2 regions of the Janthinobacterium sp. CG_23.4 genome follow, and region 2 is predicted to be linked to the other one. Evidence: predicted binding sites of a transcription regulator. Region 2 holds the regulator's gene; the other holds the start of a gene.
The links. The regulator LexA, encoded in region 2, represses DNA repair genes until DNA is damaged. The targets are predictions, from matches to a motif close to ACTGTATNNNNATACAGT.
Positions count from the first base shown of each region.

Region 1 (15,897 bases), 830 kb from region 2:
AACTCGATATCACCCTTGAGCACCTTGGCGCCGGCCACTTCGCGCGTCGGGGTAAAGGTGGGGATGGCGCTGGGCACGGCCGGGGTAGGTGTGCTGCAGGCATCTGCCAGTCCACCATTTTCCTGCACGCACAGGGCCACGGCCGTCTTCAGCGGTGCAGCGGCCATCAGCACGTTGCTGACCTTGGCGCGCATCGTATAGTCACCGTACTGGGGAATGGCCACGGCCGCCAGGATGCCGGCGATGGCCACCACGATCATCAGTTCTATCAGGGTAAATCCGCTCTGCGCGCGCATCATATTCTCCCATGGTGCCGTTGCTCACGTCAGGTACACAGCAAGCGTCATGCCAGCCATGCGCCCGGGCAGCGGCAGTACCGGTGGAAAGAAAAGCGACACATTTGGGCAGGTTCGGACCAACGCCGTCGGTCCAGACCCGCAAGCGGACTGTCTTGCGGACAAAAAAAAAGGAGCCGAAGCTCCTTTTTTGTACTACGTGCACCGGGCTGGAATTACAGCATGGCTTTCAGCAGACGCGCCATTTCCGACGGGTTTTTGGTCACGGTGATACCGCAAGCTTCCATGATTTCCAGCTTGGCTTGTGCCGTATCGGCACCGCCCGAGATCAGCGCGCCGGCGTGGCCCATGCGCTTGCCTGGAGGAGCGGTAACGCCGGCGATGAAGCCAACGACCGGTTTTTTCATGTTGTCTTTGATCCAATAAGCCGCGTTGGCTTCGTCAGGACCACCGATTTCGCCGATCATGATGACCGCGTCGGTATCTGGATCATCATTGAACATCTTCATGATATCGATGTGCTTCAGACCGTTGATCGGGTCGCCGCCGATGCCGACTGCCGACGATTGGCCCAGGCCCAGTGCGGTCAACTGACCCACTGCTTCATAGGTCAATGTGCCCGAACGCGATACCACGCCGATGCGGCCTTTTTTATGAATGTGGCCTGGCATGATGCCGATCTTGATTTCGTCTGGCGTGATCAAGCCTGGGCAGTTAGGGCCCAGCAGCAATGTTTTGCTGTTGGCTTTAGCCATGCGGTCTTTCAGAGCCATCATGTCACGTACAGGAATGCCTTCGGTGATGCAAATGGCCAGATCCATTTCAGCTTCGACCGCTTCCCAGATCGCCGCTGCTGCGCCTGCTGGCGGCACGTAGATCACGGAAACGTTGGCGCCGGTTTCTTTTTTCGCTTCGGTGACGCTAGCGAAAATGGGAATGCCTTCGAAATCTTCGCCGGCTTTCTTCGGGTTCACGCCTGCCACGAAGGCAGCTTTGCCGTTCGCGTAGTCGCGGCAACCGCGGGTGTGGAACTGGCCGGTCTTGCCGGTGATCCCTTGGGTTACGACTTTGGTATCTTTATTGATCAGAATGGACATGTTGATTCCTTAATTAAGCTTGACCGGCAGCAGCGGCAACGACGCTCTTTGCTGCATCTTCCATGGTGTCGGCTGCGATGATAGGCAGACCGGAATCGGCCAGCATCTTTTTGCCCAGATCTTCGTTGGTGCCCTTCATGCGCACGACCAGCGGGACGTTCAGCGAGACGGCCTTGACCGCGGCGATGACGCCTTCGGCGATCACGTCGCAACGCATGATGCCGCCGAAAATGTTCACCAGGATGGCTTTCAGGCCTGGGTTTTTCAGCATGATCTTGAACGCTTCGGTCACTTTTTCTGCCGTGGCGCCGCCGCCTACGTCGAGGAAGTTGGCTGGCTCGCCGCCGAACAGCTTGATGGTGTCCATGGTGGCCATGGCCAGACCGGCACCGTTCACCAGGCAACCGATGTTGCCGTCGAGCGAAATGTAGGCCAGGTCGAATTTCGACGCTTCGATTTCAGCTGGATCTTCTTCATCCAGGTCGCGCAGGGCGACGATTTCCGGATGACGGAACAGCGCGTTCGGGTCGAAGTTGAACTTGGCGTCCAGGGCGATGACCTTGCCGCTGCCGGTGACGATCAGCGGATTGATTTCGGCCAGCGAGCAATCGGTTTCCCAATACGCTTTGTACAGGCCTTGCAGGTTGACGCGGGCGTCGACGATGGAACCGGCAGGCACGCCGATTTTGCTCGCGATGTCATCTGCCTGGGCATCGGTCAGGCCAACGCCTGGATCGATGGTGACGTGATGGATCTTCTCTGGATGGCTCTCGGCCACTTCTTCGATGTCCATGCCGCCTTCAGACGACGCCATCAGGACGATTTTCTGCGTGACGCGGTCGGTGACCAGCGAAACATACAGTTCTTGTTTGATGTCGGCGCCTTCTTCCACCATCAGGCGGTTGACTTTCTGGCCTTCGGCGCTGGTCTGATGCGTGATCAGCTGCATGCCCATGATCTGGTCAGCATATTGCTTGACCTGCTCCATCGATTTCGCCACTTTGACGCCGCCGCCCTTGCCGCGACCACCTGCGTGGATCTGGGCCTTGACGACCCATACCGGACCACCCAGGGTTTCCGCAGCCTTGACGGCTTCGTCGACGGACATGCACGCAATACCGCGTGGTACCGTCACTCCATATTGCCGGAGGATTTCTTTGGCTTGATACTCATGGATTTTCATGCTGGCTTCCCTTCTGATACTGATGTATAAAAATACGGTTAGTGGTGCAAAAAAAACAGGAAAGCGCCGGGGTCACGCTTTGGCTACCCAGCGCGGGTAATACTGTGCAACCGCCCCACCATCGGTGCGCAGGGCGTGGCATTTGTCGAGTTGAAACGGCTTTTCATGCGATAAGTCAGCATTCTCACCGTCACGGGTCGACCAGACATCGCCGGCAAATGCCTGAACCGTCGCAGTCGGCAAGACTTGCGCCAGTTCGGTCAAATGGGTACAGCCAGCGATTCCCGCCAGGCGCTGTTTCAAGTCGCGGCGGAAATTCTTGAGTAAATTCAAACCGATCAGCGCCCTGTATGCGGGGCCGATGGTATCGCAAAAACCAGGATAGGGCACGGAATCGGAGGCGGCAGCGGCCTCGACGATAGTCAGTGCGTGATCGACGGTAATGCGCAAGTGGAGGTCATGCAGGGGAGTGCCGGCGGGACGGGGGCCGGAGGCCAGCATCGCGTCATAGCTTTTGATATCGGTAATACGGGCGTCAATATCCCACAGGCCGTCGTCGCGCACATACGCTTGGACGTCGATAACGCGGGAGTGCCGTAAGGCGCGCCGGGATACGGGAGTTGACAGGGGCATAAGACCGATGCCGCTTGCGCGGCCGTAATTTAGTAAGCAGCAATGTGCATAAAGCACGCTGTTCGCAGCTTCTACGAACAGCAACCGCACCTGCGGCGCCGCAAAAACCCTAAAAGTGTAGCACACTGGACGCCGGTTGCGCCGCAACATAATTTTTTACTGCCTCGATAAAGACATTTCAAAGCATAAATAATGCACATGGAAATTGATGCCATTATCACCGATGGTGATGATTGATATGTCCGATGCACGCCGCGAAATACGCCAACGTGCCGCGCTTGCCCTGCAAACAGCAGCATGGGCAAGCCTGGCCCCACGCAGCGCAACAATAGGCCATCCAATGAACTGGCTGATGCCAGGGAAAGTGACTTGCCAGTAAAACCATGCTCTGGCGCGATGCGAGCGCGCGGGCAAGGCTCAGGGCAGCCATCGACTGTTGCAGAAGGAACACAGCGGTGCCGGCGAGGAGTCGCGGCCAGCGGGACCGCTAGCGGCGCGTACCTAGTCGTCTTCGGGCTCCAGGCCCTTCAAGGCCACGTGCACGGCACGCTGCGAAAAGCCGCGCTGCATCAAAAAGCGCATCTGCTTGTTGCGCTGTTCGGCATCCTGCGCCACCGTACCGAATTTGCGACGCCATACTTCGCAGGCGCGTGCGGTCTCGCCTTCGGCCAGGCCCGCCTTGAGTTCCTGCAAGGCCTCGCCAGCAATCCCATGGCTTTGCAATTCCGCCATGATGCGGCTATTGCCGAAACGGGCCGAGCGGCGGTGTATCAGCGACTCGGAAAAACGCTCCTGCGACAGCCAGTTGGCTTGTTCCAGGCTGTCGAGCAAGGCCTCCACATCATCGCCTTCCTGCGCATGGCGCTGCAACTTACGCCGCAATTCCATGCGGCTATGTTCGCGCATCGACAAAAAGCGTAGCGCCCTGCCCTTCAGGCTTAGTTGTACTGCAGCCATACACCCACCTTGTCTTTCATTCCACGATCACAGCACCCAAATACAATCGCCGCCCGGCGCAACAGCGCGGGACGGCGATCAGGGTCCTACCTTGCGGCAAGCCATGCGTAGGTCGGATTAGGCCACCTGGGCCGTAATCCGACAACATTGTTGGCGTCTGATCCGACAACATTGTTGACGTCTGTGGTGTTGTCGGATTACGCGCCGCTTTGCCGCGCTAATCCGACCTACTCTGACTTGGCTTCCGCCTTGGCAGCCTTGTCGGCGGCTTTATCCGCTTTTTCCGGCTTTTCAGCCGCCAGCGGTGGCAGTTCGCGCACGCCCAGCGAAGCGCGGACCTTGTTTTCGATCTCGCGGGCCAGCGCCGGACGCTCTTGCAAGAAGGCGCGGGCGTTGTCTTTGCCCTGGCCGATGCGTTCGCCGTTGTAGCTGTACCAGGAACCGGATTTTTCCACGATCTTGGCATCCGAGCCCAGGTCCAGGATTTCGCCTTCGCGCGAGGTGCCGGCGCCGTACAGGATATCGAAGTGCGCTTCCTTGAACGGTGGCGCGATCTTGTTCTTGACGACCTTGACCTTGGTTTCGTTGCCGATCACTTCATCGCCGGACTTGATCGAGCCGGTGCGGCGGATATCGAGGCGCACGGAGGCGTAGAATTTCAGCGCGTTGCCGCCGGTAGTCGTTTCCGGGCTGCCGAACATCACGCCGATCTTCATGCGGATCTGGTTGATGAAGATGACCAGGGTATTGGTGCGGTTGATGGAACCGGTCAGCTTGCGCAGGGCTTGCGACATCAGGCGCGCTTGCAAGCCTGGCAGGGAATCGCCCATGTCGCCTTCGATCTCGGCGCGTGGCGTCAGTGCGGCCACGGAATCGATGACGACAAGGTCGACGCTGCCCGAACGCACGAGTGCGTCGCAGATTTCCAGCGCCTGCTCGCCCGTATCCGGTTGCGAGATCAGCAACTCATGCAGGTTCACGCCCAGTTTTTGGGCGTATCCGACGTCGAGTGCGTGCTCGGCATCGATAAAGGCGCAAGTACCGCCAATTTTTTGCATTTCAGCAATGGTTTGCAGGGTCAGCGTGGTTTTACCCGACGATTCTGGACCGTAGATTTCCACTACGCGGCCGCGCGGCAAGCCGCCCACGCCCAGCGCGATATCGAGGCCGAGCGAACCAGTTGACACGACTTGCACTTCTTCGATCACCGCGCTGGCATCCATGCGCATGACCGAACCTTTGCCAAACTGCTTCTCGATCTGCGCCAGTGCGGCGGCCAACGCCTTGGCTTTTTCCGATGCGGGTACTACAGCTTTTTTATCGTCCATATGTTCTTTCAGCCGTTCTACAGTTGCAGATTCAGTTGAATCGTGCAGCCTGCGATAGCGCCAGTGGGTTAAATTCTTTATACAGACAGTACTGTATAAAAAAACAGTGATCAATGCAAGCGGAACGTGGATTTGTTTTGAAACAGATCAATACAAGCCTGGTTTTTCACAAAAACTATCCACCTTGCGGAAAATCAAACACAATACAGACTTCTGATGTCCTGAAGTTGCAAGCATAGGAAGTTCACCATGCGTATTTTACTTGCCGAAGATGACAGCGTGCTGGCCGATGGCCTGACCCGTTCGCTGCGCCAGTCCGGTTATGCAATCGACTACGTCAAGACCGGCCAGGAGGCCGATACTGCCCTGTCGACCCAGGAATTCGACCTGCTGATCCTCGACCTGGGCCTGCCGAAGATGTCCGGCCTGGAAGTGCTGCGCCGCCTGCGCGCGCGCGCCTCGCTGCTGCCGGTACTGATCCTGACGGCTGCCGATTCCATCGAGCAACGCGTGAATGGCCTCGACCTGGGTGCCGATGATTATATGGCCAAGCCGTTCGCCCTGTCAGAACTGGAGGCAAGAGTGCGCGCCCTGACGCGCCGTGGCGCCGGCGGCGGCGCGGCCATCATCAAGCACGGCCCCCTCAGCTACGACCAGGTGGGGCGCAGCGCCTACATCAACGAGCAGATGCTCGACCTGTCGGCGCGCGAACTGGGCTTACTGGAAATCCTGCTGGGCCGTACCGGCCGCCTCGTCTCGAAAGAGCAGCTGGTCGACCATTTGTGCGAATGGGGCGAAGAGGTGTCGAACAACGCCATCGAAGTGTATGTGCACCGTTTGCGCAAGAAGATCGAGGTCGGTGGCGTGCGCATCGCTACGGTGCGTGGCCTCGGCTATTGCCTGGAAAAATACTCGGAAGCGGCGCGCCTGAACGCCGAAGCGGGCGTGTCGGCCAGCCCGGCCAGCGGAACCGCCAGCAAGTGAAGGCGCGCGAAGCGCCAGCGGACGAAGTGAACGACGACGACTGGTTCGAGCCGCCCACCACGGAGCAAGATGACAGCATCGAGCATTCGCTGTTCGGCGAAATCCTCGACTGGATGCTGGCGCCCTTGCTGCTGCTGTGGCCGATGAGCATCGCCATCACTTACCTGGTGGCCAAGGGCATCGCGAATCAACCGTTCGACCATGCGCTGGAAGACAGCGTGACGGTGCTGACGCAGCAGGTCAAGCAAGCCGATGGCGCGATGCTGCGCCGCATGCAGGACAAAAGCAGCAAGGGCCGCGACTTCCTGCGCGGCGACGATGTCGATACCTTGTATTACCTGGTCATGGGCGGGCAAGGCGAATACCTCGACGGCGACCGTGACTTGCCGCCGCCGCAAGAACCCGATAAATACCGCAGTGGCATGGTGCTGTTTCGCAACGACACCATCCACGGCACGCCCGTGCGGGTGGCGTTCACCTATCTCGACATGCCCTCCAGCATCGACGATGAACCGCGCCGCACGCTGGTGCAAGTGGCCGAAACGCTGGAAAAACGCGCCCAGTTGGCGAATGAAATCATCAAGGGCGTGATCTTGCCGCAGTTCATCATCCTGCCCGTGATCCTGGCCCTGGTCTGGTTTGCCCTGGCGCGCGGCCTGTCACCGCTGGCGCAATTGCAGGAACGCATACGCGCGCGACCACCGGATGACCTCTCCCCCATCGAATCGGGCCAGGTGCCCGAGGAAATCACGCCACTGGTCGCTTCGCTCAACGAGATGCTGGCGCGCTTATCTTTGTCCATCGACATGCAGAAACGCTTCATCGCCGACGCTGCGCACCAGATGAAGACACCGCTGGCCGGCATGCGCATGCAATCCGAACTGGCCCTGCGGCAAACCGACCACGACGAGATTCACCGCTCACTGCTGCAGTTGGCGAAAAGTTCGGAAGCGGCCACGCGCCTGGTGAATCAGCTGCTGGCCCTGGCACGCGCGGAAAACCAGCCGCAGGCCGGCACGGCGTTTGCTCCCATCGAGCTGAGCGAACTGGCGCGCGGCGTGGTGCAGGACTGGGTGCAAGCCTCGTTTGCCCAGCATATCGACCTGGGCTTCGAACAGCCCGCGTATTCGATCATGATTTCCGGCAATGCCATGATGCTGCGTGAACTGCTGAGTAATCTGATCGACAATGCCCTGCGCTACACGCCCACTGGCGGCAGCGTCACGGTGCGCGTGCGCAGCACCCTGGAACTGGCCATCCTGGAAGTGGAAGATACGGGTCCCGGCATACCGCAGGCCGAGCGGGAACACGTGTTCGAGCGCTTTTACCGCATTCTCGGCAGCAATGTCGACGGTAGCGGACTGGGCTTGGCCATCGTGCGCGAAATTGCTCAGCAGCATGGCGCCGAAGTCGATATTTTTAACAATCCGCGCGCCCACGCACCAAAGCTGCCGGGCACCCTGTTACGCCTGAGCATCGCCCTGCTGTTGCCCGATCCCCCCGAAGACGATGAGATCACGTATGGATAAGCCCAGCATTCCCGCGACGCCGTTGCGGCCGGCACGCACACCGAGTCCCGAGCTGCAGGCGCGCCTCGATGTGCATTGGCAACAGACGCGGCGCCTGACAGCCATCCTGTTGCTAATCTGGCTACTGACGGGCTTTCTGACCGTATTTTATGCGCGCGAACTATTGCATCTGAACCTGTTCGGCTGGCCGCTGCCTTTCTATATGGCGGCCCAGGGCGCCTCGCTGGTCTACCTGGCCATCATTGCCTTCTATGCCTGGCGCATGCGGCGCCTGGACCGTGCTTTTCATGCCGAGGAGCAAAAATGAGCGGCCAGCGCAGCTTCTTTGCGCGGCTGTGCCGCTACTACCTGCTGTTTACCGCCGGTTTTGCCGCCTTCCTGCTGGCCCTGTCGGTACTCGAACAGGAAGGCATGCCGCGCGCCTGGATCGGCTACCTGTTCATGTTGGTCACCATCACCCTGTACGCCACCATCGGCGTCATCAGCCGCACCTCGAACGTCACCGAATACTATGTGGCAGGGCGCAGAGTGCCCGCCATGTTCAACGGCATGGCCACGGCCGCCGACTGGATTTCGGCCGCCAGCTTCATCAGCCTGGCCGGTGGCCTGTACCTGAACGGCTTCGACGGCCTGGCCTTCATCATGGGCTGGACGGGCGGCTATTGCCTGGTAGCACTCTTGATCGCGCCCTACCTGCGCAAGTTCAGCCAGTACACGATCCCCGATTTCCTCGCCGCCCGCTATGCCAGCGGCACCGACAAGCGCGGCGCCAGCGTGCGCGTCGTGGCCGTGGCCGCCACCATCATCGTGTCGTTTACCTATGTCGTGGCGCAGATCTACGCCGTCGGCCTGATTGCCTCGCGCTTCACGGGCGTGGATTTTTCCGTCGGCATCTTCCTGGGCCTGGCCAGCATCCTGGTCTGCTCTTTTCTGGGTGGCATGCGCGCCATCACCTGGACGCAGGTGGCGCAGTACATCATCATCCTGGTCGCCTTTCTGATTCCCGCCATCTGGCTGTCGGTCAAGCATGCGGATAACCCCGTGCCGCAGATCGCTTACGGCAAAGTGTTGCCGCAACTGAGCGCACGCGAACACGTGCTGGAAACGGACCCGAAAGAAAACGAAGTGCGCGCCATCTTCCGCCAGCGCGCACAAAGCTACCAGGCGCGCATCGCCGGCTTGCCCGGCTCCTGGGAGCAAGGCCGCCTGACAGCCCAGCGCCAGCTCGATACTTTACGCCAGCGCAATACCTCGCTATTCGATATCCGCAACGCGGAGCGCTATCTGATTGCCTATCCGAAAAGCCCGGAGGAGGCACGCGTGCTGTGGCAGGCGATGCAGGCGCAGAATCAGAAACGCGCCGAACCGATCATTCCGCACGCGCAGCCGTTTCCCGCCGCCGACCACGAGCAGTCCGACATCAAGCGCAACAATTTTCTGGCTCTCGTGTTTTGCATGATGCTGGGCACGGCTGCCCTGCCGCATATCCTGATGCGCTCCTACACCACGCCATCCGTGCACGAAACGCGCGTATCGGTCTTCTGGACCCTGTTTTTCATCTTGTTGATCTACCTTACGATTCCTGCGCTGGCCGTGCTGGTCAAGTACGATATTTACTCGGCACTGGTGGGCACGCAGTACACCAAGCTGCCCACCTGGGTGTCGTACTGGGCCAATGTGGACAAGCTCAGTCCGCTGATCAGCATCGTCGACGTCAACCGCGACGGCATCGTGCAATTGGCGGAAATTTCCATCGACGCCGACGTACTGGTGCTGGCCACGCCCGAGATCGCCGGCCTGCCCTATGTGATTTCCGGCCTGGTGGCGGCTGGCGGCCTGGCCGCCGCCCTGTCGACGGCGGACGGCTTGCTGCTGGCTATTTCAAATGCCCTCTCGCACGACATCTATTACAAGGTGGTCGATCCCAGCGCCTCGACGCAAAAACGCGTGACGATTTCAAAATTGCTGCTGCTGGCCGTGGCCTTCATCGCCGCCTACGCGGCCTCGCAAAAACCGGCCGACATCCTGTCGCTGGTGGGCGTGGCTTTTTCGCTGGCCGCCTCGACCCTGTTCGCGCCGCTGGTGCTGGGTGTCTTCTGGCAACGCGCCAATTACCAGGGCGCACTGGCCGGCATGCTGGCCGGCTTTGGCGTGTGCCTGTATTACATGCTGCACACCAGCGCCATGCTCGGTGGCAATGCCAGCGGTCAATGGTTTCATATCGCGCCCATTTCCGCCGGCATCTTCGGCGTACCGGCCGGCCTGGCCGCCGCCATCGTGGTCAGCTGGCTGACACCGGCACCAGCGCGCCGCAGCAAGGGACTGGTGGAGCATATCCGGGCGCCGGAATGAACCTCTATATTTAAATTTTTCATTCCAGCTTAAAACACACTATGCCCCAGTCTCTCTTGCGTCTGCTACATGCCTTGGCCGCCTGCGCCAGCCTATTTGCCATCTCCGTACAAGCGCACACCGCCATCGTACCGCCGCTGCCAGCTTTCTTCGCCAACCCGGAATTTAGCGCACCCCAGCTGTCACCCGATGCGCGTCACCTGGCCGTAAAAGTGAGCGGCGCGAACAAGCGCGACCGGCTGGCCATCGTCAACCTGCTCGATAACAACATCAACATCGTGGCGCAATTTAGCAACGTCGATGTCGGTGACGTCGAATGGGTCAACAACGAGCGCCTGATCCTGAACACGCGCGACCGCCAGACGGCGCCCGGCGACCTGCGTTTCGGGCCGGGACTGTTTGCCGTCAACCGAGACGGCAGCAACTTTCGCCAACTGGCCGCGCGCAGCGCCGCGCCCGACGCCTCCACCTCGGTCTATAAATTGCTGCCATGGCATACCTACCTGATGGGACAGCGTGGGGCGCAGGATTCCCCGGCCGTGTATGTGCGCAGCACCGTGTACACCTCGACGGGCGAAGTCGACTATGAGGGCTTGCGGCAACTCGATACGCTCACGGGCCGCAGCACGAGCGTCAAGCCGCCGGGCAAGGTGCGCCGCTGGCTGCTCGACCAGCATGGCGAACCACGCCTGGCTGTAACCCGGGAGCGCAATATGGAAAGCATCATGTACCGGGAACCGGACGGCGGCGCCTGGCGCACGCTGGCGCAGTTCGACGCCTACCTCGGCGGCCCAGATGCCTTCACCCCGCTCTCCTTTGGCCCGGATGGCGCCCTGTACGTGAGCGCCCGCATGGGCAGCGATACGCTGTCCGTGCATGCCTACGACCTGGCCAACAGCCGCATCACACCCACGCCCATCATCTCGCTCGACGGCTATGATTTCAGCGGCAATCTGATCGTCCGGCAAGGCAAGTTGCTGGGTGTGCGCCACCTCAGCGATGCGCGCGCCACGCGCTGGTTCGCCCCCGCCATGGCAGCGACCCAGGCGCGCATCGACGCCCTGCTGCCAGCGACAATCAACCTGGTCTCGCTGGCGGCCCGCCCCACCACGCCCTTCATTCTGGTAACCTCGTATTCAGATCGGCAACCGGGCAAATTCTCGCTGTTCAATAGCGACACGGGCACGCTGAGCATCATCGGCGAAACGCAGCCGCTGATTCAGCCGGCGCAGATGAGCGAGCAGCAGTTGGTGCGCTACAAGACGCGCGATGGCCTGTCCATTCCAGCCTGGCTCACCGTGCCCGCCACGACTTCCGGCAAGCAGTTGCCGCTGGTCGTGCTCGTGCATGGTGGCCCATATGTCCGCGGCAACTCCTGGCAATGGAATGCCGAAGTCCAATTTCTTGCCTCGCGTGGCTATGCCGTGCTGCAACCGGAATTTCGCGGCAGCACAGGCTTTGGCGCCAAGCATTTTCGGGCCGGCTGGAAACAATGGGGCTTGAAGATGCAGGACGATCTTGCCGATGGCGCGCGCTGGGCCATCACCGAAGGGATCGCCGATCCGCGCCGTATCTGCATTGCCGGCGCCAGCTATGGCGGCTATGCTGCCCTGATGGGCCTGGTCAACGATCCCGACCTGTTCCGCTGCGCCGTCGACTGGGTGGGCGTGACCGACATTAACCTGCTGTATAGCGGCCATTGGAGCTTCAAGTCCGATCTCGGCGATGACTGGAAACAATACGGCATGCCCGAACTCATTGGCGACCGGACGGCCAACGCAGCCCAGTTCCAGGCCACCTCGCCCATCGCCCAGGCGGCGCGCATCACCCAGCCCCTATTGCTGGCATACGGCGCCGCCGACCAGCGGGTGCCGCTCTACCACGGCAAGCAGTTTTATGCGGCCGTCAAACAACACAACCGCGATGTCGAATGGGTGGTCTATGACGAGGAAGGCCATGGCTGGACGCTGCCGAAGAACCGCATCGACTTCTGGGGCCGGGTGGAAAAATTCCTCGACAGAATGATCGGAAAAGACAGCGCCGTGGCAAAAAAGGAGTAGGCTGGAAGGCCGTACCGTTTGCGAGGAGACCCCATGCCGTCTGGAAAAATTCTTGTTGCCCAGGGAGGCGGCCCCACCGCCGTCATCAACCAGTCGCTGGTGGGCGTGGTGCTCGAATCGCGGCGCTTTCACCATGTCACGCGCGTGTATGGCGCGCTGCACGGCGTGCGTGGCATCGTCAATGAAGAGTTTGTTGATCTGACACAGGAAACCAGCCATAACCTGGAACTGGTGGCCGCCACGCCCTCATCGGCCCTCGGCTCCACGCGCGACAAGCCCGATATCGCCTACTGCCAGCAAATCTTCGAAGTGCTGCGCGCGCACGAGATCGAACACTTCTTCTATATCGGCGGCAATGACTCGTCCGACACGGTGCGCATCGTCAGCGAGGAAGCGCACAAGGCCGGCTACCCGCTGCGCTGCATCCACATCCCGAAAACCATCGACAACGACCTGGTGGGCAGCGACCACACGCCAGGCTTTCCCTCGGCCGCGCGTTTCGTCGCCCAGGCCTTCGCCGGCGCCAACCTCGACAATGCAGCCTTGCCTGGCGTGTACGTGGGCGTGGTGATGGGCCGCCACGCGGGCTTTTTGACGGCCGCCTCGGCGCTGGGCAAGAAGTTCCCCGACGATGGCCCACACCTGATCTACCTGCCCGAACGCGTCTTCGTGCTCGATCAATTTATCGCCGACGTGAAAGCTGCATATGAAAAATACGGCCGCTGCGTGATCGCCGTCTCGGAGGGCATCCACGATGCCTCGGGCGAACCCATCGCCAGCCTGCTGGCCCAACAGGCTGGCGATGCGGTGGAGCGCGATGCGCACGGCAATGTGCAATTGTCGGGCACCGGCGCACTGGCCGACCTGCTATGCGATGCCATCAAGGCCAAGCTGGGCATCAAGCGCGTGCGCGGCGACACCTTCGGCTATCTGCAGCGTTCCTTCATCGGTTGCGTCTCTGATGTAGATCAACGCGAAGCGCGCGAAGTGGGCGAGAAGGCGGTGCAGTTCGCCATGTGGGGCGAGCGCGATGGCTCGGTCGCCATCAAGCGTACGGGCTTTTATTCCGTTGACTACGAGTTGCTGCCGCTGGCGGACGTGGCGGGCAAGACGCGCACCATGGAAGACGAATTCATCAGCGCCAGCGGCACGGACGTCACCGATGCCTTCCGGCTGTATCTGCGCCCGCTACTGGGTTCGGGCATGCCGGACGCCTTCCGCCTGCGGGCGGCCAAGGTGGCCAAGGTGCTGAAGCCCTAAATGCTTCTGCGCCAGCGATGGTAATGACAGTGGCCGCAATAGTTGCTGACCACTGATCATGCTGCTCGATGGCATGCCGATGGCGCTTTGGCGGACGGGCACGCTACGCACCAAGAAAATCGCCCCGACAGTTGTCGAGGCGAGATGCCCTGCATGGCCGGCGTCAGCAGCCGTGCATCAGAAGCAGTGTTCCTGTGCCGGGAAGCTGCCATCCTTGACCGCTTGCACATAGCCGGAGACGGCGGCGTCGATGCTGGCAGCGCCTTCCATGAAGTTGCGCACAAAACGCGCCTTGCGCCCTGGGAACACGCCCAGCATGTCGTGCATGACGAGTACCTGGCCCGAGCAGTCGGGACCGGCGCCGATGCCGATGGTCGGTATCGTCAGCATGTCGGTCACTTCCTTGCCCAGCTGCGTCGGCATCGCTTCCATCAGCACGATGGCGGCACCCGCGCTTTGCAGCGCCAGCGCGTCATTCTTGAGCTGTGCGGCACTTTCCGTGCTCTTGCCCTGCACCTTATAGCCGCCCAGCTGATGCACCGATTGCGGCGTCAGGCCGATGTGGGCGCAGATGGGGATGCCGCGCTCGGTAAGGAAACGGACAGTCTCGGCCAGCCAGGCACCGCCTTCGATCTTGACCATGTGCGCACCGGCTTGCATCAGGATGACGGCGTTGGCATAGGCTGTTTCGGGCGTGCCATACGCACCGAACGGCAAGTCGGACATGATCAAGGCCGACTTGGCGCCGCGCGCCACGGCAGCCGTGTGGTAGGCCAGTTCAGCCACGGTGACGGGCAGGGTCGAGTTATGGCCATTGCAGACCATGCCGAGCGAATCGCCGATCAGCAAGATCTCGACGCCGCAACGGTCCATCAGGGACGCGAAGCTGGCGTCATAGCAGGTCAGCATGGAAATCTTTTCGCCGGCGGCGCGCAGCGTGGCCAGCGTGTGGATGGTCACAGCCTTGTTGGCGACAGTCTTCGATGGCGCCGGCGCCGGGGTGGCGGCCTTGTCTTTTGCGGCCAGATCTGTTCCTTGCAAATAAGCGGACATAGGTATTCTCTAGAGTGTAAAGGGGGTGGTGCGACGACGATGCCGCTAGTGTAGTACTTTATGCGGCGTGCTGCAGCAGCGCCATTGTAGAGGATGGGCGCGAAACGGCTCAGAGCTGACTGATGGCCTGCTCAGCGACGCTTGCCAGGTAATCCTGTGCTGGCCCGAGGCCGGGCACGACGATGGCGGGCGCCAAGGCCAGCAGCGGCACCAGCACGAAGGCGCGCTCGGTGATGCGCGGATGGGGCACCGTCAGCGTGGCGCTGGCGATCTGCGCGTCGCCGTACAGCAGCAAGTCCAGGTCCAGCGTGCGCGGGGCGTTGCGGTAGGGCCGCTCGCGCCCGTGCGCCGCCTCGATGGCATGCAGCGCCAGCAGCAGCTCTTCGGCCGGCACTGTGGTCGAGATGCGCGCCACGGCGTTGATGTAGTCGTCACCGCTGGAAGCTATGGGCGCCGTGCGGTAGCTGGCCGAGGCGTCGAGCAAGCTGGTGCCGGGCAGGCGCGCCAGGCGCGCAATCGCATCCTGCACATTGGCCTGCGCCTCGCCCAGGTTGGCACCGATACCGATGTAAGCGGTGACGGGGGCAAGTGCGTCCATCATTCGTCGCCAGTGCTGCCCGTGCTGCTGCCGCCCGTGCCGCCTGTGCCACTCTTGCTGCGCGTGCTGCGGCGTGGCGGACGCTTCTTCTTGATGGCGCCCGGCGCGGCATTCGCGCTGACCAGCAAGGCTTCGCGCGTTTCCTCGTCGCCTTCATAAAACGCGGTCCACCATTCGCCGATCTCCATGTCGATCTCGCCCGAAGCGCAGCGCAGCAGCAGGAAGTCGTAGCCAGCACGGAAGCGCAGGTGTTCCAGCAATTTGTGCGGCGCCTTGCCGACGCGGCGCTCGAAGCGTGGCTGCATCGACCAGATGTCGCGCATGTCGGAGCCGATCTTGCGTTGCAAGGCCAGCTTTTCCGTTTGCGAGTCGAGCACGTCGTCGGCCGCCAGGTGCAGCGCGGGGATCGTCGACTCGCCGGCGGCGCGGTAAGCCGTCCATTTTTCCAGCACCTGGTGCCACAAGAGCGAGGCAAACAGAAAGCCTGGCGAGACGGTCTTGCCGGCGGCGATGCGGGCGTCCGTGGCGTCCAGCGCCAGGGTGACGAATTTCGCTCCCAGCGGCTGC
Region 1 is NZ_JARXUX010000001.1:4,318,563-4,334,459, forward strand. It holds gene H4V96_RS19400 (prepilin-type N-terminal cleavage/methylation domain-containing protein) at 1-296, opposite strand, end outside; gene sucD (succinate--CoA ligase subunit alpha) at 512-1,393, opposite strand; gene sucC (ADP-forming succinate--CoA ligase subunit beta) at 1,407-2,576, opposite strand; gene H4V96_RS19415 (DUF2889 domain-containing protein) at 2,649-3,209, opposite strand; gene recX (recombination regulator RecX) at 3,711-4,166, opposite strand; gene recA (recombinase RecA) at 4,394-5,494, opposite strand; gene H4V96_RS19430 (response regulator transcription factor) at 5,744-6,478, shown strand; gene H4V96_RS19435 (sensor histidine kinase) at 6,475-8,007, shown strand; gene H4V96_RS19440 (DUF4212 domain-containing protein) at 8,000-8,314, shown strand; gene H4V96_RS19445 (sodium:solute symporter family protein) at 8,311-10,359, shown strand; gene H4V96_RS19450 (alpha/beta fold hydrolase) at 10,401-12,419, shown strand; gene H4V96_RS19455 (6-phosphofructokinase) at 12,453-13,679, shown strand; gene panB (3-methyl-2-oxobutanoate hydroxymethyltransferase) at 13,857-14,732, opposite strand; gene folK (2-amino-4-hydroxy-6-hydroxymethyldihydropteridine diphosphokinase) at 14,842-15,330, opposite strand; gene pcnB (polynucleotide adenylyltransferase PcnB) at 15,330-15,897, opposite strand, start outside.
Region 1: the regulator LexA is predicted to act here: its motif matches at 5,585-5,602, upstream of recA (recombinase RecA).

Region 2 (15,897 bases):
CGGGCAAGAGCAAGCCGGCGGAGGCGACTGCGCCGAAAAAGGCGGCAGGCGAATACAAGGTCAAGGCGGGCGACACCCTGAGCCGCATCGCCAGCGAAATGAAACCAGCAGGCGTCTCGCTCGACATGATGCTCGTCGCCCTGTACCGCGCCAATCCCGATGCCTTCAAGGGCGACAACATGAACCGCATGCAGGCCGGGCGCATCCTGGCCGTGCCAGATGCGCACGCCCTGCGTGCCACCGATGCGGTCGCAGCAAAAGCCGTCGTGACGGCGCACGCCATCGATTTTGAAGCCTATCGCAACAAGCTGGCAGGCCAGGTGTCGCAAAGCAAGCCGGGCAAGGCTGCGCAGCCGACGCAAAGCACGGCTGGCAAGATCGGGCCTACCCGCGTGCAGGAAAAGCCGACGGCCGTCAGCGAGTCGCAAGACAAGCTGAAACTGTCGAAAGCGGAGCCGGCGGCCAAGTCGGCCGGCAAGAGCGCCGTCGCCAGCGAGGAAGACAAGATCGCCAAGGCGAAACAGGTCGATGAAGCGGCTGCGCGCGTCAAGGAGCTGGAAAAGAACGTCAGCGACCTGGAAAAGTTGATGGCGGTCAAGAGCAAGGCCATGGCCGACAAGAGCGCTCCCGCTCCCGCCAAGCCGGCCGAGGTCGCGGCCAGCGCAGTTGCCAGTTCAGCGGCCAGTGCCGTCGCCAGCGCGCCGACCGAGGCGCAGCCGGCCGCACCTGAGCCGGCCGCACCGAAAGTGAAACCGGTGCCGCTGGTCAAGAAACCTTCGCCGCTGGAGCCCACCTTGGCCGACAAGATCAGCGACCATCTGGGTGCCGTCGGCATCGGCCTGGCTGCCTTGCTGGCGGCCGTGGCGGCGCTGGTGATCGCGCGCCGCCGCAAGGAAACGCCACTCTCGCGCGACAATATCGCCCCGGTGTTCGCGCCGGAAGCGCCTGTGGCGCCGCCAGCGGGCCTGGTGCCGGAAGGCCAGCAATCCGCGGTCGATAGCCAGCTGGACGGTACGCCAGCCGCCGTTGCCGGCGTGGCTGCCGCAGCGGGTGCCAGTATGCTTGAAGGCAATGAAACTGACCCTGTCGCCGAAGCCGACGTGTATATCGCCTATGGCCGTGATGGCCAGGCGGAAGATATTCTCAAGGAAGCCTTGCGCAGCCATCCCGAGCGTCATGCGGCTCGCCTGAAGTTGCTGGAAATCTATTCTGCCCGCAATGATGTGCGCGCGTTTGAAGACCAGGCTGGTGAGCTCTACAGCCTGACACGGGGGCAGGGTGAAGAGTGGGCGCAAGCAGCTGCGCTGGGCTTGGCGCTCGACCCTGTCAACCCCCTGTATGGCGATACGCAAGACGATGCCGTTGTCAGCCTGAGCCAGGGCGGCGGTGACGTGCGTGGCCAGAGCATTGACTTGTCCGACGATCGGGCTGCGCCCACACCGCTAGCCGACCTGGCGCCGGCCGCGCCGCCTGCCTCCGTGAGCCCCCGCGATGCACGCGACCCCCTCGACTTCGACCTCGACAGTCTCGATTTCGAACCGGTCTCCACCAGCGATCCGATCGCCATGCCGGGACCGGATCGCAAGTCGCCGGCCGCCACGCAGAGCGCACAGGATATGCACGAAGCGCACGATGACGCCAGCATGGATTTCGGCCTCGACCTGGAGCCGCCAGCGGGCCCCGTCAATGGCGTGGGCGCCGGCATGACGCCCTTGCCCGACCCGCTGACGGATGTGGACTTGGCGCATTTCGACCTCGACGAGCCGGTGGCACCCGCAGCGGCGCCGGTGGCGGCCGCCGCGCCTTCCATCGACAGCCTGTTTGACGAAGCGCAAGCGCCAGCGAGCTTGCCGGAAGCCATACCGCCGGCCCAAGAATTCGATTTGTCCGGCATCGACCTGGACCTCCACGATGGCAAGACGGCCAGCGTGGGCGTGGATGATCCCTTGTCGGCCATCCACATGGAAATGGATACCAAGCTTGACCTGGCGATCGCCTACCAGGAAATCGGCGACAAGGAAGGCGCGCGCGAGTTGATCGATGAAGTCATCAAGGGCGGCAGCGAAGAGCAGGTCGCGAAGGCCAATACCATGCGTGCGCTGCTGAGCTAAGCGCCCGAGACGACGTCCATGGCTGCGTGGCACGGTCTGGCCGTGCTATTCGTACTGTCTTCGACCGCGCGCCTTGCCCTGAACGCCGCCTCAGGCGCTTGTGTGGCCGGAATGCGGGGCCGCCTTTGCGCCGGTATAATGCTCTGATGCAAAATATTACGACAGCAACGCCATGCAAGCGTATCGTCCTCGGTCTGCAGTACGACGGCACGGCTTGGCATGGTTACCAGAAACAGGAAGACGGGCAAACGGTACAGGACCAGCTGGAAAACGCGCTCGAGCAGTTTGCCCGCGTGCGCCTGGCCACCACCTGCGCCGGGCGCACGGATACGGGCGTGCATGCGCTGGAGCAGGTTGTGCATTTCGATACGCAACTGAACCGCGATGTGCACTCGTGGGTGCGCGGCGTCAACGCCTTCCTGCCGAAATCCATCGCCGTGCGCTGGGCCAAGGAGCTCGCTGGCGATCCCACCGTTAACGATTTCTTCCACGCCCGCTTCAGCGCGCGCGCGCGCACCTACCATTATGTGTTGTATAACAATGCCACCCGTTCGCCGCTGGTGGAAGGGCGCGCCGGCTTTTTTTTCCGTCCGCTGGACGTGGCGTTGATGCGCCAGGCCGTGCAGCCGCTGCTGGGCTGGCATGATTTTACGGCCTTCCGCGCCGCGCAATGCCAAGCCAAGTCACCCGTCAAGCTGATGCACGACATCCGCATCGAGCGGCGTGGCGATTGCGTCATCTTCACCATCACGGCCAATGCCTTCCTGCACCACATGGTGCGCAACCTGGTCGGTTCCCTCGTGTATATCGGCACCGGGCGTGAAAAGCCGGAATGGCTCGGACATTTACTGGAAAGCAAGGACCGTCACGCGGCCGCGCCCACCTTCATGCCCGATGGCCTTTACCTGGCGCAGATCGATTACGACCCGAAATGGGCCTTGCCGCAAGACAGCAGCAGCGCCTTGCCCTGGTTCTGACGTTTTCATTCAATTGTTGTAAGGAATAACATGCCACGTACACGCATCAAGATCTGCGGCCTGACCCGCGCCGAAGACATCGAGGCTGTCGTGGCGGCAGGCGCCGACGCCATCGGTTTCGTGTTTTATCCGAAAAGCCCGCGTTATGTGACGCCGCAGCAGGCTGCCAGCCTGATCGCGGCCATGCCGCCGTACGTGACGACGGTGGGCCTGTTCGTCAATGCCAGCGTGGAAGAGGTGCTGGCAACCAAGGCCGTGGCCCCCTTGTCGCTGCTGCAATTTCATGGCGACGAGACGCCCGAACACAGCGCTGCGCTCGCTGGCGCAGTGCAAACGCCATTTACGCAAGTGTTCCGTGTCAAACCTGACGCCCGCTGCGAAGATTTGTTAGAATATGAAAAGCGCTATCGCGCCGCCAGTCCCTTGTTCTCGAGTCTCTTGCTCGATACTTATGTGGATGCCTATGGCGGTGCAGGAAAGGTATTTGATTGGTCTCTCATTCCAAAAGAACTCGCGCCTCGGGTCGTTTTAAGTGGTGGCTTGAGCGTACAAAACGCGACTGACGCAGTGGTGCGCGTGCGCCCTTACGCCGTCGACATCAGCAGTGGTGTCGAAGCGCTCAGGGGTATCAAAGACGCATCCAAAGTCCGCGCGTTCATCGCCGCGGTGCAGGATGCCGACACCATCATTGCCAGAGGAAACAACCATGAATGACCACACCACCGCTCCCGGCGCTGCCGCCGGCTTGTTCCACGCCACCGATTATCCTTTTCCTGACCCGCGCGGCCACTTCGGCCCGTATGGCGGCGCGTTTGTTGCTGAAACGCTCACGCACGCACTCGATGAGCTGAAAGCCGCTTACGCGCGCTACAGCACTGACCCGGAATTCCTCGAAGAGTTCCGTTATGAGCTCAAGCACTTCGTTGGCCGTCCGTCGCCCATCTACCATGCCAAGCGCTGGTCCGAGATGGCCGGTGGCGCACAAATCTATTTCAAGCGCGAGGACTTGAATCACACGGGCGCGCACAAGATCAACAATGTGATCGGTCAGGCTTTGCTGGCCAGGCGCATGGGCAAGCCGCGTATCATCGCCGAAACGGGTGCCGGTCAGCATGGCGTTGCCACGGCAACCATCTGCGCCCGCTTCGGCCTCGAATGCGTGGTCTATATGGGCAGCGAAGACATCAAGCGCCAGGCGCAGAATGTGTATCGCATGAAATTGCTGGGCGCCACCGTCGTGCCCGTCGAATCGGGCTCCAAGACCTTGAAAGACGCGCTCAATGAAGCCATGCGCGACTGGGTCACCAACATCGAAAACACCTTCTATATCATAGGCACCGTGGCCGGCCCCCATCCTTACCCGATGATGGTGCGCGACTTCCAGTCCGTGATCGGCGAGGAATGCCTGGTGCAGATGCCGGAAATGACGGGCCGCCAGCCTGACTACGTACTCGCTTGCATCGGCGGCGGCTCGAACGCCATGGGCATCTTTTACCCGTATATCGACCAGAAGGATGTGCAACTGATCGGCGTGGAAGCGGGCGGTGAAGGCTTAAATACAGGCAAACATTCGGCCTCGCTGGCGTCCGGTTTCCCGGGCGTGCTGCATGGCAACCGCACCTATCTGTTGCAGGATGCGAATGGCCAGATCGCAGAGACGCATTCTGTCTCCGCTGGCTTGGACTATCCGGGCGTAGGGCCGGAACATGCATGGTTGAAAGACTTGGGTCGCGCGCAATACGTGTCCATCACGGACGACGAAGCCTTGCAAGCTTTCCATGACTGCTGCCATATCGAAGGCATCATTCCAGCGTTGGAATCGGCGCACGCGCTGGCGTATGCGGTCAAGCTGGCGGCCACTTTGCCGAAAGACAAGACCCTGCTGGCCAACCTGTCGGGCCGTGGCGACAAGGACATGCATACCGTGGCAGAACGCATGGGATTGAATTTTTCTTAACCCCAAAGCAAGAGCCGGGGGACGGGCGCTCAGGGACTCGGCGTCCCCGTCCGACCCCAGCATTTGCCCTTGGGTTTGAAAAATATTCCATCTATTTACCGTCAAGAAAGCTTCCCATGTCCCGTATCGCCGCTACCTTTGCCCAATTAAAATCGAATAACAAGACCGGCCTGGTCACCTTCATTACCGCCGGCGACCCCGGCCCTGACGTTACCGTGCCGCTGATGCACGCGCTCGTCGAGGGCGGTGCCGACATACTGGAACTGGGCGTGCCATTTTCCGACCCCATGGCCGAAGGCCCTGTCATCCAGCGCGCCTGCGAACGCGCCCTGGCATTCAACGTCGGCATTCACGACGTGTTTGGCTATGTGCGCCAGTTCCGCGAAACGAACCAGACAACGCCCGTGGTTCTGATGGGCTATGCCAATCCCGTCGAGCGCATCGGCAGCGCCGCGTTCATTCAGGCAGCGCAAGCGGCGGGCGTCGATGGCGCCATCGTCGTCGACTATCCGCCCGAAGAGTGCGAGCAATTTGCCAGCGCCATGCGCGCCGCCGACCTCGACCTGATTTTCCTGCTGGCGCCCACCTCGACCGAAGAGCGCATCGCGCAAGTGGCCAAGGTGGGCAGCGGCTTTAGCTACTATGTGTCGCTCAAGGGTGTCACGGGAGCGGGCAACATTGATACGCAACAGGTGGCAGAGCGCCTCGCCGCCATTCGCCAGCATGTAAAGTTGCCTATCGGCGTGGGTTTCGGCATCCGCGATGGCGCCACGGCCAAGGCCGTGGCCGAGGTGGCCGATGCCGTCGTGATTGGTAGCCGCATCATTCAAGAGATTGAAAACGCCCCGCCAGGGGGCGCCGTAGAGGCCGCGCGCAGCTTCACGGCCGGCATCCGCGCTGCACTTGATGCCTGAGTAAGCTTGCCGCTTACGCAAGATGCGTAAGCGGCAAAGTTCGACAGCCCGGCGATAAACGGCTACACTTCGGCCACTGAATGCCTGTCATTGTGCAATAGATAAAATTTTTGGTGCCGCCCTGCCGGGCCGTCGCCGCTTACCGTCTGCTGGGGGTGTCCATTGACGCTACCCCTACAAGGGCCCAAGGAGAAAATATGAGTTGGTTGGAAAAACTGCTGCCACCGCGCATACAGCGTTCTGATGCTGCCGCGCGCAAGACCATGCCGGAAGGCCTGTGGGTCAAGTGTCCTTCATGCGAAGCCGTGCTGTATCGTACGGACCTGGAATCGAACCTGCACGTGTGCCCGAAATGCGATCACCACATGCGCATCCGCGCGCGTGAACGTCTCGACAGCTTGCTCGACGCGGGCGGACGTTATGAAATCGGTCAGGAAATCCTGCCCGTCGATACCTTGAAATTCAAGGACAGCAAGAAATACCCGGACCGCCTGAAGTCCGCCATGGAAGCGACCGGTGAAACCGATGCGATGGTCGTCATGGGCGGCGCCATCATGAGCCTGCCAGTGGTCGTGGCGTGCTTTGAATTTGAATTCATGGGCGGCTCCATGGGCTCCGTCGTGGGCGAGCGCTTTGTGCGCGGCGCGCAGATTGCGCTGGAGCAGAAAGTGCCATTCATTTGCATCACCGCCACCGGTGGTGCGCGCATGCAGGAAGGCTTGCTATCGTTGATGCAAATGGCAAAAACGACGGCCATGCTGACCAAGCTGTCGGAAAAGAAATTGCCATTCATCAGCGTGTTGACCGACCCGACCATGGGCGGCGTGTCGGCCTCGTTCGCCTTCATGGGCGACGTCGTCATTGCCGAGCCGAAAGCGCTGATCGGCTTTGCCGGCCCGCGCGTGATTGAAAACACCGTGCGTGAAAAACTGCCGGAAGGCTTCCAGCGCGCCGAGTTCCTCGTCACCAAGGGTGCCGTCGACATGATCGTCGACCGCCGCAAGATGCGCGAAGAAATCGCCCGCTTGCTGGCCTTGTTGCAAAACCAGGCTGTGGAAGTGCTGGCTTAATTTGATTTACCCCAAAACCTGAACTGCCGGGGTCGGACCCTCAGGGTCCGACCCCAGTCTTCGGTTTGGGTCCCATGTCTTTCCCGCCTCGCGCACTCTAATCAAGAAGTCTCCCATGCAAATCCTCCCCACCACCTTGCCGGACTGGCTCGCCATGCTGGAAAGTCGCCATTCGGAAACTCAGATCAACATGGGCCTGGACCGTGTGCAAGCCGTCAAGGCGCGCATGCAGCTCGCTTTTACTTGCCCCGTGATCATGGTCGCCGGCACGAATGGCAAGGGTTCCACCTGCGCCATGCTGGAATCGGTACTCTTGCGCGCCGGCTACAAAGTGGGGCTGTACATCAAGCCGCATTTTCTCGACTTCAATGAGCGCGCGCGCGTGCTGGGCGAGATGGCCAGCGACGAACAGCTTGTCGCCAGCTTCAACGTCGTCGAAGCCGTGCGTGGCGATACAGCACTGACGTATTTCGAATTCACTACCTTGGCCATCTTGCACCTGCTGGCGCAAGCCCAGTTGGACGTAGCCATCCTGGAAGTGGGCCTGGGCGGGCGCCTCGATGCCGTCAACGTGATCGATGCCGACGTGGCCATCGTCACCAGCGTCGATATCGACCACACGGATTACCTCGGTGATACGCGCGAAGCGATCGGCTTTGAAAAAGCCGGCATCTTCCGCCCGGGCAAACCGGCCATCTGCAGCGATCCCGTGCCGCCGCAATCCTTGATCGACCATGCGCAAGCCATCGGTGCAGACCTGTGGCTGATGGGCCGCGATTTCAATTATTCGGGCGACAAGCAGCAGTGGAACTATGGCGGGCGCGAGCAGCGCCGCAATTCGCTCGCCTATCCAAGCTTGCGCGGCGCCAACCAGATCCTCAATGCGGCGGCCGTGCTGGCCGCGCTGGAAGCGCTGAGGCTGAAGTTGCCCGTGGGCGCGCAGGAAGTGCGCACCGGCCTGGTGACGGTGGAACTGCCGGGCCGCTTCCAGGTCTTGCCTGGCCGTCCCAGCGTGATCCTTGATGTCGCGCATAATCCGCACGCTGCCTCGGCGCTGAATCAGAACCTGGGCAATATGGGCTATCACCCGTACACCTATGCCGTGTTCGGTTCCATGCAGGACAAGGATATCGATGGCGTGCTCGCTGCGATGAGCGAACACGTTGACCACTGGTGCCTGACGGATCTGCCTTCGCCGCGTTCGGCCACGGCTTCCGAACTGGCCGCCAAGGTGCAGATCATGCTGGCAGATAAGCCCGACAGCAGCGAGCATACTGTGTCTATTTTTGCTGATCCGGCACAAGCTTATGCAAATGCGATGAGCCGGGTCGGTGAGAATGATAGAATTGTGGTCTTTGGCTCTTTCCTCACCGTCGCCGGCGTGATGAAGGCCCGAAAATCCTCACTTCACTGAAACGCACTCGACTGAAAATCACGCATGGGCTTGTTCTCGAAACTGTTTAAAAACAAGCAAGAATCCTCTGGCGAAGACAGCGGCTTTTATGTCCCTGGCGAAGCACAGTCGCCGACCCGCAAGCGCGCCGCCAACACTTCCGGTGGCCGCGCAGCGCGCCGTGGTGGCAAGGAAGCGCCGGACCCTGTCTTGCCAGAAAAAAAGCGGGCACGCCGCCGCCTGGTCGGGGCCATCGCCCTGGCCCTGGGTGTCGCTGTCGGCTTGCCGATGCTGCTCGATTCCGAGCCGAAAGCGCCTTTCAACGATATCGCCATCGACATTCCCTCGAAAGAAAAGGCTGCCGCGCCTGCGCCCGTGCCCGCCGTCACGACCCAGGCCGCAGCGCATGGCCTGGACCAGTCCGAGGAAATCGTCGACTCTCCGCTGCCGCCTGCGGCCAGGCCTGCGCCAGCTGCCGTGCTGGCCGCCGTTCAGCCCGCGCCACTCAAACCGGACTATGTCGAGCCGAAAGCCGAATCCAAGCCTGAACTTAAGCTTGAACCCAAGCTTGAACCCAAGCCCGAACCCAAGCCCGCCAAGGTGGAGCCGAAACCCGAGCCGAAACATGAAGCCAGGGCGGAACCGAAGCATGAACCCAAGCCCGAACCCAAGCCCGAACCCAAGCATGAAGTAAAGGTGGAGCCCAAGCCCGAGCCCAAGCCTGCCAAGTCGGTGCAATCTGCCGATGATGCGGCGCGCGCCATGGCCATTTTGGAAGGCAAGCCACTCGACAAGGCGCAAGAGAAAGCACCGGACAAGACGCACGAGGCCGGCGGCGGCGGCGGCAAGTTCGTGCTGCAGGTGGCGGCCCTGGCGACGCAGGACAAGGTCGATGAATTGCAGGACAAGCTGCGCGAAGCGGGCATCAAGTCTTACACGCAGAAAGTAGCTAGCCCGGCGGGCGAGCGCATCCGCGTGCGCGTGGGGCCGTTCGGCAACCGTGAAGACGCCGAAAAGACCCGCGCCAAGCTGCAAAAGCTGGGCCTGGGCGGCAGCTTGGTGCCGGCGTGATGTTGCAAGGCTGAAGGTGACGATCTTCGATTATTTGGTGCTGTTCGTCCTGGTCACTTCCGTGCTGATCAGTATGATGCGCGGCCTGGTCAAGGAAATGCTGTCATTGGTCAGCTGGGTCGTCGCTTTCGTCGTTGCCAACGCGTATGGTGCCAGCCTGGCGAAATTGCTGCCCGAAGCGGTGCCGGGCGAAGTCATCCGTTTGTTGCTGGCCTTTGTGCTGCTGTTCATCGGTGTGCGCATTTTGATGGGCTTGCTGTCCATGACGGTCGACGCACTGGTCAAGGTGACGGGCTTGAGCCTGGCCGACCGCACGCTGGGCAGCCTGTTCGGCGTGGCGCGCGGCCTGATGATCGTGCTGACGGCCGTCATCTTGTGTGGCATGACGTCCATACCGCAGCAGCCGTTCTGGAAAAATGCGTCGCTCAGCCCGTTCGCCGAGCAGGGCGCGCGTGCCATCAAGCCTTATCTGCCTGCCGCTTACGCGCAGCATGTGAAATTTTGAATTTTTTTTAAAATCAGTAGCACAGTTTAGGAGCACACCATGTGTGGCATCGTCGGCGTCGTTTCCCATCAACCTGTCAATCAATTGCTCTATGATGCATTGTTGCTCTTGCAACATCGTGGTCAGGATGCGGCAGGGATTGCGACTAATCACAGCAGTATGTTTTCCATGCACAAAGCCAATGGCCTCGTGCGTGACGTCTTCCGTACGCGCAACATGCGTTCGCTGCAGGGCACAACGGGCATCGGCCATTGCCGCTACCCGACGGCCGGTTCGTCGAGCGAAGAGGAAGCACAGCCGTTTTATGTCAATGCACCATTCGGCATCACCCTGGCGCACAATGGCAACCTGACCAACTGGGAACAGTTGAAACAGGAAATGTTCAAGAACGACCGCCGCCACATCAATACCGATTCCGATTCCGAAGTGCTGCTCAATGTGCTGGCGCATGAAATCCAGGAAGCGACGACGGGTCTGAATCTGGACCCGGAAGCCATCTTCAAGGCCGTCACCGTGCTGAACCGCCGCGTCAAGGGTGGCTACGCTGCCGTGGCGCAAATTGCCGGTGTGGGCTTGCTGGCTTTCCGTGACCCGCACGGCATCCGTCCTTTGTGCCTGGGCATCAATGAAACGGAACTGGGGCCTGAATACCTGATCGCTTCCGAATCCGTCGCGCTGGAAGGCATGGGGTTCCGTTTCGTGCGCGACATCGGTCCCGGCGAAGCCGTCTTCATCGATGCCGACAAGAAATTGCACAGCGCCCAGTGCGCCGACAATGCCAGCCTCAATCCTTGCGTGTTCGAATTCGTCTACCTGGCCCGTCCCGACTCCGTCATCGACGGCGCCTCGGTGTACGCCACGCGCCTGAAAATGGGTGAGTACCTGGCTGAAAAGATCCGCGCCGAACTGCCTGACGTGCATATCGATGTGGTCATGCCGATTCCCGATTCCTCGCGTCCTGCCGCCATCCAGCTGGCCCTGGCGCTGAACATCGAGTATCGCGAAGGCTTCATCAAGAACCGCTACATCGGCCGTACCTTCATCATGCCGGGCCAGGCGGCGCGCAAGAAATCGGTGCGCCAGAAGCTCAACGCTATTCCTTCCGAATTCAAGGATAAAGTAGTGCTGTTGGTCGACGATTCCATCGTGCGTGGTACCACCAGCCGTGAAATTGTGCAGATGGCGCGCGAAGCGGGGGCGACAAAAGTCATCTTCGCCTCGGCCGCGCCACCGGTGCTCTACCCGAACGTGTACGGCATCGACATGCCGACGCGCGACGAATTGATCGCCTACGGCCGCACGACGGAAGAAGTCTGCCGTGAAATCACGGCCGATTATCTGGTGTACCAGGATATCGGCGCGCTCAAGCAGGCCATTGCCGACGTCAATCCGGCGCTCACGAACTTCGAGGCTTCGTGCTTCGATGGCGTGTATGTGACGGGCGATGTGTCGCAGGAATACCTGGACCGCCTGGAATACGCGCGCCATCATCCGAAAGCAGCAGCGCCTGAAGATACGCCCCGTCCCCAGCTGAACTTGAACCTGGCAACGACAGAAGCGTAATCGCCGCCTTGCCATTAGGGTCAGACCCGTCGGGTCTGACCCTAATGCCGTTAAGTTAGTGTTAGTGATGCTATTTTTAGCCCAAGAACAAGGACTGGGGTCGGACCCTGAGGGTCCGACCCCAGCTCTTTGCCTCTGGGTTTAGCGAATTTACTGGCGCTCATAAATCAGGCCAAAACTCTTAACTGAACGGCATTAGGGTCTGACCCCAGCTTTTGTTTAGGGTTAATAGTTTCCAGCATCCACCATGACCACCAAAAAAAACTACGGCTTTACCACCACCATCTTGCATAGCGACCGCCGCAAGGGCATCGAGCATGGCTCGCTGCACAAGCCGATACACACCTCCGTGGCGTTTGGCTACGGCGACGCGCGCCAGCTCGCTGCCGTATTCCAGGGCAAGGAACCGGGCTTCCGCTACGGTCGCCAGGGCAACCCGACGGTTTCTGCGCTGGAAGAGAAGGTCAACAAGATGGAAGACGGCGTGGCGACCCTGTGCTTCGCCACCGGCATGGGCGCCATCGGCGCCGTGGTGCAGTCTTTGCTGCGCGCAGGCGACCATGTCGTCTCATCGGCTTTCTTGTTTGGTAACAGCAACAGCCTGTGGCAAACGGCGACGGGGCAGGGCATTGCCGTGTCCTTCGTCGACGCCACCGATGTGGCCAACGTGGTGGCCGCCATCACGCCGGCGACGCGCATCGTGTTTGTGGAAACCATCGCCAATCCGCGCACGCAGATTGCCGACCTGGCGAAAATCGGCGCCCTGTGCAAGGAGCGTGGCATTTTGTACATCGTCGACAACACCATGACGACGCCCTACCTGTTCCGCCCGAAAGCGGTGGGTGCCGGTCTGGTGGTCAATGCGCTCACGAAATCCATTGGCGGCCACGGCAATGCGCTGGGCGGTAGCTTGACGGACACGGGCGTGTTCGACTGGACGCAGTATCCGAACATCTTCGAGAACTATAAAAAGGCGGCGCCGGTGCAGTGGGGCATTGCGCAAATCCGCGCCAAGGCCTTGCGCGACTTCGGCGCATCGCTGGGACCGGAAGCGGCGCACCATCTTGCCGTCGGCGCGGAAACCATGGCCTTGCGCATGGAGCGCACCTGCTCGAACGCCCGCGCGCTGGCCGGCATGTTGCAAGCCGATCCGCGCGTGGCGGCAGTGCATTACCCAGGCTTGCCGTCGCATCCGCAGCACGCGCTGGCGACGCAGCTATTCCGCAGCTATGGTTCCCTGTTTAGTTTTGAATTGAAGGACGGGATCGATTGTTTCGATTTCCTCAATCGTTTGAATCTGGCCATTCCAGCGAGCAACCTGGGCGACACGCGCACCCTGGTCATTCCCGTCGCCCATACGATCTTTTACGAGATGGGGGCCGAGCGTCGCGCCAGCATGGGCATTGCCGAGTCGCTGATCCGCGTGTCGGTGGGCATCGAGGACGAGGCCGATTTGCTCGAGGATTTCCGTAGCGCGTTGGAGCAATGATGCCCAACCAAACCTGCTGCGGGTCGGTATAGGCGGCTTGTGATGCTCACCGGCTCGGCGCCCCGTACTGAGTACGGTTCTGCTTCTTGGCCACCTCCCCCTTCCGCTCGCCACGGTTTTGTCGGACATTGAAACTTGCGTGTCCGGCATGAGAGGGGCCGCAAGCTAAAAACTGGGGTCAGACCCGGCGGGTCTGACCCCGGCATGCACTTTTACATGCGGTGGCTTAATGCCAGCTGCGCATCAAGCCTACCGCCAAACCTTCCAGCGCAAACTCATCTTCCGGCGATACAGTGATGACCTTGAAGTCGGGATTTTCCGGCAGCAGTTCGATGACGGAGCCCGTCTTCTTGTAGCGTTTGACGGTGACTTCATCGCCGATGCGGGCGACGACGATCTGGCCGTTCTTGGCGCTATCGACTTTTTTCACTGCCAGCAGATCGCCATCCATGATGCCGGCGTCGCGCATGGACCAGCCGCGCACCTTCAGCAGAAAGTCGGGCTTGGCTGAAAACAGGGCCGGGTCGACGTTGTAGCTCGCTTCCAGGTTTTCCTGCGCCAGGATGGGCGAGCCGGCCGCCACGCGGCCGATCAGGGGCAGCGACATCAGTAGCGCTGCCTGCACTTTCGAGGACAGCGCCTCGGCGACAGCACTCGCCGCTGCACCGATCAGGCGGATGCCGCGCGAGGTGCCTGGCGAAATCTCGATCGCGCCCTTGCGGGCCAGGGCTTGCAAATGCTCTTCGGCCGCATTGGCCGATTTGAAACCCAATTCATTGGCGATTTCGGCACGGGTAGGAGGGAAGCCCGTATTTTCAATCGCATCCTTGATCAGGTTCAGGATTTGTTCTTGTCGTGCAGTCAGCTTGATCATGAGCGGTGGGTGCATACTAAAATGCTGTCTATATGAACAGTCTGTATTTTTGTACAGTATCGTCCACTATGCAAGGGGATTTCCCTTATTTGCGCCAATTTCGTGTGAAATACTGGAATGCACGGTAAAAAGCCGCTGGCTGGCCGCGTGAATGGGCCGCTTGTTGAAGCAATCATTGAAACGTTTGCAAAAGGCGGTTATAATCTCCGGCTGACCTTCCCACACCCGTCTTGACGCCGGGGTGGGCGATTATCAATCCGACCTGAAGGAGTTTGCATGCGTCATTATGAAATAGTCTTTATCGTCCATCCGGACCAAAGCGAGCAAGTGCCCGCGATGATCGAACGCTACAAAGCCAGCGTAACCACCCGCGGCGGTTCGGTTCACCGCGTGGAAGATTGGGGCCGCCGTCAAATGGCTTACTCGATCCAAAAGCTGCCTAAAGCACACTACATCTGCCTGAACATCGAATGCGACAACGAGACCCTGGTCGAGTTGGAAACAGCATTCAAATTCAATGATGCCGTGTTGCGTCACCTGACCGTTAAAATGAAGAAAGCTGAAACAGCTCCTTCGCCGATGATGAAATCGGTACAACGCGAAGACGCGGCCAAAAGCCACCGCACCGAAGCACCAGCAGCCGCTCCAGCCGCAGCAGCCTAATTGTTGACCAGGATCGTGCGCTGAACCAGCTACAAGTCACTGCCATCATTGCCGAGCGCGAAATATTGCGCTATACCCCGGCAGGGTTGCCGATTGTGAATGCAGTATTGCAACACTCTTCGCAGCAGATGGAAGCAGGAATTGCCCGTTTGACCGAGTTTGATATTGCCGCGCTAGCCGCTGGTGAAATCTCAGGCCGGTTCAGTCAGGCAAGCTTGGGCGGGGTGTATCAGTTCACGGGTTTCCTGGCCAGAAAAAGCCGCAACAGCAAGAGTTTGGTGTTTCACATCATTGATTTTAGTGCAGTCACCCCGACTAGCGCATTTTAGATACAGGAGCCTGACATGGCATTCGGTAAAAAGTTCGACAAAAATAAGCTCAAGCTTAAAGAAAAACGCAAACAGCAAAATCCGTTGTTCAAACGCAAGAAGTTCTGCCGCTTCACCGCAGCTCACGTTGAGCAAGTCGACTACAAAGACGTCGACACGCTGAAAGACTTCGTCCAAGAAAACGGCAAGATCATGCCAGCACGCCTGACCGGTACCAAAGCGCACTACCAGCGCCAAGTTGACACCGCAATCAAGCGCGCTCGCTTCCTCGCGCTGCTGCCATACACCGATCTGCACCACGCTTAATCGGTCAGATATTCCTGGAGAAGAACTATGCAAATCATTCTGTTAGAAAAAGTTGTTAACGTCGGTAACCTCGGCGAAGTCGTCAAAGTCAAAGACGGTTACGCACGTAACTTCCTGATCCCGCAACGCCTGGCACGTCGTGCTACGGCAACCGCTGTGGCTGAATTCGAAGTCAAGCGCGCCGAACTGGAAAAAGCTGCTGCCGCCAAGTTGGCCGCATCGCAAGCCCAGGGCGAAAAACTGAGCGGCCTGACCGTTCAAGTTGCTCAAAAAGCTGGCGTCGATGGCCGTCTGTTCGGTTCCGTCACCAACTTCGACATCGCTGAAGCGCTGACCAAGCAAGGTTTTGCTGTTGAAAAAGCACAAATCCGCATGCCTACCGGCCCGCTGAAGACCGTTGGCGAGCACAACGTTTCGGTTGCTCTGCACACCGACGTCGTCGTCGAAGTCGTTATCGCTGTCGTTCCAGACGCGAACGCGTAATCGTTTGCGGGCCTGGCCCGCAAGCGTGACGCTCTATGAAAAGCCGGGTTCGCCCGGCTTTTTTATGGCCTTTTTTTCGCTCAATTTCAGCCCTTTATTTTTGCCAGCACGCCGAAGCGGGTATAATTCGCGCCATGAACGTCCCCTCTGATCCGCAACTGGATTCCCTCCGTATTCCGCCGCATTCGATCG
Region 2 is NZ_JARXUX010000001.1:3,487,331-3,503,227, reverse strand. It holds gene H4V96_RS15695 (FimV/HubP family polar landmark protein) at 1-2,111, shown strand, start outside; gene truA (tRNA pseudouridine(38-40) synthase TruA) at 2,258-3,088, shown strand; gene H4V96_RS15685 (phosphoribosylanthranilate isomerase) at 3,119-3,802, shown strand; gene trpB (tryptophan synthase subunit beta) at 3,795-5,045, shown strand; gene trpA (tryptophan synthase subunit alpha) at 5,162-5,959, shown strand; gene accD (acetyl-CoA carboxylase, carboxyltransferase subunit beta) at 6,157-7,029, shown strand; gene folC (bifunctional tetrahydrofolate synthase/dihydrofolate synthase) at 7,145-8,443, shown strand; gene H4V96_RS15660 (SPOR domain-containing protein) at 8,468-9,493, shown strand; gene H4V96_RS15655 (CvpA family protein) at 9,510-9,998, shown strand; gene purF (amidophosphoribosyltransferase) at 10,038-11,561, shown strand; gene H4V96_RS15645 (cystathionine gamma-synthase family protein) at 11,809-13,050, shown strand; gene lexA (transcriptional repressor LexA) at 13,277-13,924, opposite strand; gene rpsF (30S ribosomal protein S6) at 14,201-14,587, shown strand; gene priB (primosomal replication protein N) at 14,608-14,916, shown strand; gene rpsR (30S ribosomal protein S18) at 14,932-15,222, shown strand; gene rplI (50S ribosomal protein L9) at 15,250-15,705, shown strand; gene H4V96_RS15615 (replicative DNA helicase) at 15,840-15,897, shown strand, end outside.